Regions from separate parts of the Photobacterium panuliri genome, predicted to be linked through region 2. Evidence: predicted binding sites of a transcription regulator. Region 2 holds the regulator's gene; each other region holds the start of a gene.

Region 1 (2,207 bases), 660 kb from region 2:
GTAGTGCCAAGATCGTCAGCAGTGTAGTAGTAACCACGTACGTCGAAGTCACCGAAACGTGCGCCTAGACGTGCGTCAGTTACAGTACCGTCGCCGTTTAGGAAGTCAGAAGCATTGTCTTTTGCAATTTCAGCAGCCGCATCGATATCGTGAGTCAAACCGAAGTAGAACTGACCGTTGTCGAATACGTATTTGATTGCTTCGTTACCTTCAGTTTGAACGAAGTCGATCTGGCTGAAGCCTAGCTCGTAGTCTTTACCGATACCCATATCATCAGAGATGTATAGCTGACGACCGAAAGTCATAGTACCGAAATCACCACCTAGACCAACGAATAGCTTGTCGCTAGTTACATCAGAATCTTCAAACTTGAAACCGATACCAGCAACAGCGTTTAGGCCGTCAGCGATAGCGATAGTAGTGTTTAGTTGTAGATCACCATCATCAAGGTGAATACCAGCATCATCGCCGCTGTTCTTGTCTTGAATTGGTTGTAGGTACTGAACTTCTGCTGCACCAGATAGGTCAACAGTTACGCCGTTTGCATCGTATAGGTTGATGCCAGCTTGTGCAGAACCTGCTGCTAGTACAGATAGTGCTAGAAGAGTCTTTTTCATGATATCCACTGCCTTTTCTTATTTAGACTGGAATCCCTGTTTCCAGAATTCCTTTTTCTTTGTTACTTCGGGTTACCTTCAATACTTTATAAACATAAAGATCAATAAATAATCCCAAAAGCCAGAAATTTGTGGAGCTCATCCTGACAGAAGAATCCTCTACATGTCAAATTATCTAAACCGAAAATAAAAAAACATCAAAAAAATTACAAATCAATGAGTTAGGTCACACTCGGCTTATCAATTGAGCACTGTTTTAATGGAGTGAGTAACTCAATATATTTTTTAACAACATGAAATAACAGAATTAAATATTACATCTGAAATCAAAAACAGAGCAAAAAACCACTTTACTAATACCTTTTAGAGCATTAGCAAACTTATGTAGAAAAGTGCCTCCGTAAGTAGCAATGAAAAAGAGTTCAATATGATTTCGTGAGTTATTTCTCATTTTTGCGCAAAAAAATGCCAGAATCTGCCCGACATCACATTCAGAAGTTCGTGCTATAATGCCGCTCCTTGCCCTTATGATGTTTCAGATATGTTACAAGACCAGATAAAGCGTGATATCAAGCAATGCTACGAAAACCTCAGCAACCAGCTCGATAACTTTATTCCCAGACGGGCTCAGAACTATCTGGTCGCCGAAATAGCCAAGACATTGGGGGGCGAGTACGATCCGAAACACCGAATGTTGGTGGCTGAGGCAGGCACCGGTATCGGCAAATCCCTTTCCTATTTGATTGGGGCCATCCCGTATGCTGTTTTCAACAATAAAAAAGTGTTGATCTCTACGGCAACCGTTGCCCTTCAAGAACAGCTGATCAACAAAGACCTGCCGTTGTTCAATCGTATCTATCCCAAAGAATTCAGTTTTATTCTGGCAAAGGGCCGCCAACGTTATTGCTGCAACCATAAACTGGAAGCAAGCTGCAGCAACGAGGAAAATCAGCAGGTTGGGTTATGGGAAGAAAAACCTAAAAAGTCTGATTTAGAACTTTTAAGGCGTATGCTGAAGGCCAAAGAAAGCCAGAAATGGGACGGTGACCGCGACAGCTGGCCAACCGCTATCCCCGACCGGGTGTGGGGCCAAATCGTGGCCGATAAACACAGCTGCCACGCTGGTATGCCGAAACATCGTGATTGCCCGTTCGCCAAGGCCCGTGAACACCTCGAAAAAGCCGATGTCATTATTGCCAACCACGCCCTGCTGATGGCAGACCTAGAGCTCGGCGGCGGGGTCATCTTACCTGAACCCGAAAAAACCATCTACGTCATCGACGAGGCCCATCACCTGCCTCAAGTTGCCCGTGACTTTTCGTCCGCGGCGGCCAGCCTGAAAGGGGCTGCCAACTGGCTCGAAAAGCTCAACCAATCCGTCGGCAAGCTGGCCGAAGTGGCTGACTACAAAAAGTCAGGCCGCTTCCAGACCAGCCTCAACGAAAACATTGCCGTGCTGATCCCGGCGCTACGGCAAATGGCTGGGGCAATCGATCCTGCCATGTTCAACCAAGACGGTATCTACCGCTTCGAACACGGCGAATTACCGGCATGGTTGGAAGAAGAAGCCAAAGGACTCAAAGAAGCCAG
Region 2 (2,207 bases):
TTATGAGTTGCTGCTGGCAGAGAGTGAGTATGGCGGTTGGCTGGCTGCCCATGGCTTTGGCGCCAACCATTTCACGGTGAGCCTCAACCATCTCGAGCAGTTCACTGAGGTACGGGAGGTCAATCACCTGCTACGTCACAATGGCTTTGTGATTAACGAGGCTGGCGGGGATGTAAAGGGCAGTGCCAAGGTGATGCTTGAACAATCGTCCACGATGGCCGACCGGGTCGTGGTTGGGTTCAGTGATGGAACCTATGCTATCCCCGGAGGCTTTTACGAATTTGCCAAGCGTTATCCTGATGAGGATGGTGAGCTGTTCTCTGGTTTTGTCGAGGCATCTGCCGACAAAATTTTCGAGAGTACTCACCAATAGATCACCGTGATTGTCCGCGTTGTTCAGTGGCTGATGTTATCGAGGGGAGGCAGATCATAGCCGTGGCTGCTATGGCGTGGCGGCTCTTGTTGTTCTAGGTAGTGTCTGCTGCCGCTAAAGCCGGTCAATTCGACGGTTGTCGGTAGCGGGGCAATCACGGCAGGGCTAAAAGTGGTATGGTGCGGGGAGAAACGCTCGATATCCATATCTTAATCTCCGGTCAATGTTGTATAAGCGCAAATTCCATATGCGCAATGTAGCACTTGTTGGGCAGGATTCAAGTGAAAAAATAGTGAAAATTATTGCAAACTTATTCGCTATAGCGATTTTTTATTTGCAGCCATAAAAAAAGCCGCTAGTGCGGCTTTTTTCAATTATGGTGGCTATCAGCGTGTACCGTAGACAACGATAGTCTTGCCGTGGGCAGAAATCAGGTTCTGCTCTTCCAGCATCTTGAGGATGCGGCCAACGGTTTCACGCGAGCAGCCAACGATTTGGCCGATTTCCTGACGAGTGATCTTGATCTGCATGCCGTCTGGGTGCGTCATTGCATCCGGTTGCTTGGCAAGGTTCAGCAAGGTTTGTGCGATACGGCCGGTTACATCCAAGAAGGCAAGGTCGCCAACTTTCTGGCTGGTTACCTGCAGGCGACGAGCCATCTGAGCAGACAGGCGCATCAGGATATCCGGATTTACTTGGATTAGCTGGCGGAATTTCTTGAATGAAATTTCAGCAACTTCGCACGGAGTCTTCGCACGTACCCAAGCGGTACGCTCCTGGCCTTCCTCGAACAGACCAAGTTCACCGATAAAGTCGCCCTGGTTTAGGTAAGACAGGATCATTTCTTTGCCTTCTTCATCCTTGATCAGGACGGCAACAGAACCTTTTACAATGTAGTAGAGGGTTTCTGCTTTCTCGCCAGCATGGATCAAAGTACTCTTTGAAGGGTATTTATGAATGTGACAATGGGAAAGAAACCACTCTAGAGTTGGATCTGTTTGAGGTTTACCTGGAACCATATTACTAACTTCCTCTGCGTTTAATGCCCAACAACGACGTCCCTATAATTCAAGGCTGGGCCTCTTGTTCGTCGTTTAGGATATTCAGTCACCTGCCGGGCTGCAAGTCAACTTGAATAATTAGCTCAGAGTTTATCTTTTTTCGGCGCGTATTTCTTGATATTGATCTATCGGAAATGGCCATTTTCTAGTCATAAGTGTGCACATGATCACACAGTTGCCAGATAGTGCCAAAACCCCCTGTTTGTAGTAAGGAGAACACGATGCAATCGCGAGTGAAATGGGTCGAGAATATGACCTTTTTAGGCCAGTCAAATTCGGGCCATAGCGTGGTAATGGACGGTAATGGTGGCGAAAAAGCCCCGAGTCCGATGGAACTGGTATTGATGGCTGCCGGAGGTTGCAGTTCAGTGGATGTGGTGGACGGCCTGAAGTCAGCCGGTCAGAAAATCACGGCGTGCGAGGCGCAGATCAGCTCGGTCCGGCGCGATCAGGCACCCCGCCTGTTCACCACGGTGAACTTGCACTTTGTGGTTACCGGTGTGGGGCTCGACAGTGCCATCGTGGCCGAGACGGTTGCCAATTCGCTGGAGAAGTACTGCTCGGTTTGCCTGATGCTAGGGGAAGGGGTCGAGATGACCCATTCCTACGAGGTTGTCGAGGCGTGATCGCCTGAACGTGGTGGCCTTTGTGCCGCCACGTTGTTTTGCCCAACTGTTGTGTTGCTAGTCCCTTCCTGTGCTCTGGGCGATCGCCCTTATCCCTTGTACTACCCAATCTTTCCTGTATCGATCAGTTTTTGGATCAGCGGCCTC
Region 3 (2,207 bases), 1.5 Mb from region 2:
AATTTAACCGCCAATAAAGTGTGGTTTTGATCACATTTATTTTGTATGATAAATCAATCCTACGCTAATCATGAAGGGTTTATGGCTTACCTACGTTCTTTCCTCATCATCTTTGCATGCCTCATGGCAGGGAAAGGCATTCAGTTCCTCACTGGTCTTGCGATCCCCGGCAGTATCATCGGCATGCTGATCTTGTTCACTATCCTCTCTATGGGATTGCTCCCTGCAAATTGGGCAATGCCCGGCTGTCACTTATTGATCCGCCATATGGCGTTGCTGTTCGTACCTGTCGGAGTCGGACTGATGAACTATCTCGATTTGCTTCAGGCCAATACCCTGATCATCCTCTTAAGCACCCTTGGCAGCAGCTTGGTGGTATTTGCCGCATTGGGTATCGCAACCCACTATAAGGAAAAGCAATGATCTGGCTCGTTACAACGCTGGTTGTCTTCTATACAGCCCGCTACATTGCACAGCGGTTACAGAACCCTATCGTCAACCCTTTGTTGATTAGCCTTTTGGTAATCATTCCCCTGTTGATATGGTTAAAAGTACCTTACGAAACCTATTTTGAACAAAACAAATGGATCAATGCCCTGCTCGAACCAGCAGTGGTTGCCTTGGCATTCCCGCTTTACGAACAACTCAGCCAAATTCGACAAAAGTGGAAGGTCATTTTTTCGGTTTGCCTGATCGGCAGCATCTTGTCGATGGTCACTGGGGCCGGTATTGCCGTAATGATGAGGGCAGACAGCCAGCTTACCGCCTCTATTTTGCCAAAATCGGTCACTACACCGATTGCAATGGCCGTTGCGGAGCAAGTGGGCGGCGTTCCTTCTGTGGCAGCTATCATGGTGATTATTGCCGGGTTATTCGGCGCGGTATTAGGCTATCCTCTATTTAGGCTATTACGTATTGAGGCACCCATTGCCAAAGGATTAACCATGGGAACGGTCTCTCACGCACTCGGTACAGCCAAGGCAGCCGAAGAAGATTTCCAAGAAGGTGCATTTAGTTCTCTGGCTCTGGTTATCTGTGGGGTTATCACTTCTATTCTGGCCCCTTTACTATTGCCCGTGATCATGTATCTGTTTGGCTAACCCTTGGTCTATGAATGTTGCCAAATGTGCAGGTAATCGAATACAAACCTAATGTACTGATTTTATTAAGCTAGGTTTTTATTTGTTGTGTGACCCGACTCCCATAAGTGTAATGACTGCAACAACAAGGATATTTGTGTGATGTAGATCACACAAGATTCTTAGCAAGCAGCCTACAATGTTTCTCCATACACAAGACGGAGTATTCACTCATGCACACTAAAGTAATGGATGCTTTAGGCGCTTTACCTGTAGATTTGGCAGCAGCACTTAAACCCGTTGTGACAGCCGATAATTTTGATGCAACCCTAAGTTCTGACGTGTTCGAGCAACTAATGGCCAAAACACAAATGACAGACAGTGAACTTCGTGTTGCCCTACTTCCTCTTGCCGCAGCCTATTCTGTTGCACCTATTTCAAACTTCTTTGTTGGTGCAATTGCTCGCGGCCATTCTGGTACATTGTATTTCGGTGCTAACATGGAATTTGTTGGTACCTGCCTCTCTCATTCCGTCCATGCCGAGCAATCTGCTATCAGCCACGCTTGGGTAAAAGGTGAAACAGGCATCCGTGATATCACCATCAACTACAGCCCATGCGGTCACTGCCGTCAGTTCATGAACGAATTGACAACAGCGAAAGAGCTAATTGTGCAGTTGCCTGAACGTGCGGCAAAAACACTACAAGAATACCTACCTGAATCTTTTGGCCCTGCGGATCTAAACATTAGCGATGCACTGATGACTCAGGTTAATCACGGTATGACCACCGAAGCGACCGAATCGTTGGTACAGGAAGCCTGCAGTGCAGCTAACCGTGCCCATGCTCCATATACCAAGAACTTCAGCGGCGTGGCCGTTAAAGCGAAAGACGGCCGTATCTTCGCTGGTATGTATGCCGAGAACGCGGCATTCAACCCTAGCCTGCCTCCACTACAAGTTGCATTGATCAACATGAACATGGCTGGCTATGCCCTGTCAGAACTTGAAGAAGCAGCACTGGTTGAAAAAGCAGATAGCACAATCAGCCACCTGTCCAACACTCAGGCCACCCTTGAAGCGCTAAACCCAGATATTCCGCTAACCTATGTGGCGGCTTAAGCCATCA

Evidence for each region. The regulator CRP, encoded in region 2, controls carbon source genes, mostly activating them, when cyclic AMP is high. The targets are predictions, from matches to a motif close to TGTGANNNNNNTCACA.
Region 1: the regulator CRP is predicted to act here: its motif matches at 1,052-1,067, upstream of dinG (ATP-dependent DNA helicase DinG).
Region 3: the regulator CRP is predicted to act here: its motif matches at 1,238-1,253, upstream of cdd (cytidine deaminase).

Annotation. Positions count from the first base shown of each region.
Region 1 covers NZ_CP197192.1:2,994,366-2,996,572, forward strand. The annotation lists gene ACSF8X_RS13605 (porin) at 1-617, opposite strand, end outside; gene dinG (ATP-dependent DNA helicase DinG) at 1,159-2,207, shown strand, end outside.
Region 2 covers NZ_CP197192.1:136,335-138,541, reverse strand. The annotation lists gene ACSF8X_RS00755 (DUF1338 domain-containing protein) at 1-373, shown strand, start outside; gene ACSF8X_RS00750 (hypothetical protein) at 397-579, opposite strand; gene crp (cAMP-activated global transcriptional regulator CRP) at 760-1,392, opposite strand; gene ACSF8X_RS00740 (OsmC family protein) at 1,656-2,060, shown strand; gene ACSF8X_RS00735 (phosphoribulokinase) at 2,162-2,207, opposite strand, start outside.
Region 3 covers NZ_CP197192.1:2,189,345-2,191,551, forward strand. The annotation lists gene ACSF8X_RS10140 (CidA/LrgA family protein) at 82-423, shown strand; gene ACSF8X_RS10145 (CidB/LrgB family autolysis modulator) at 423-1,100, shown strand; gene cdd (cytidine deaminase) at 1,313-2,200, shown strand.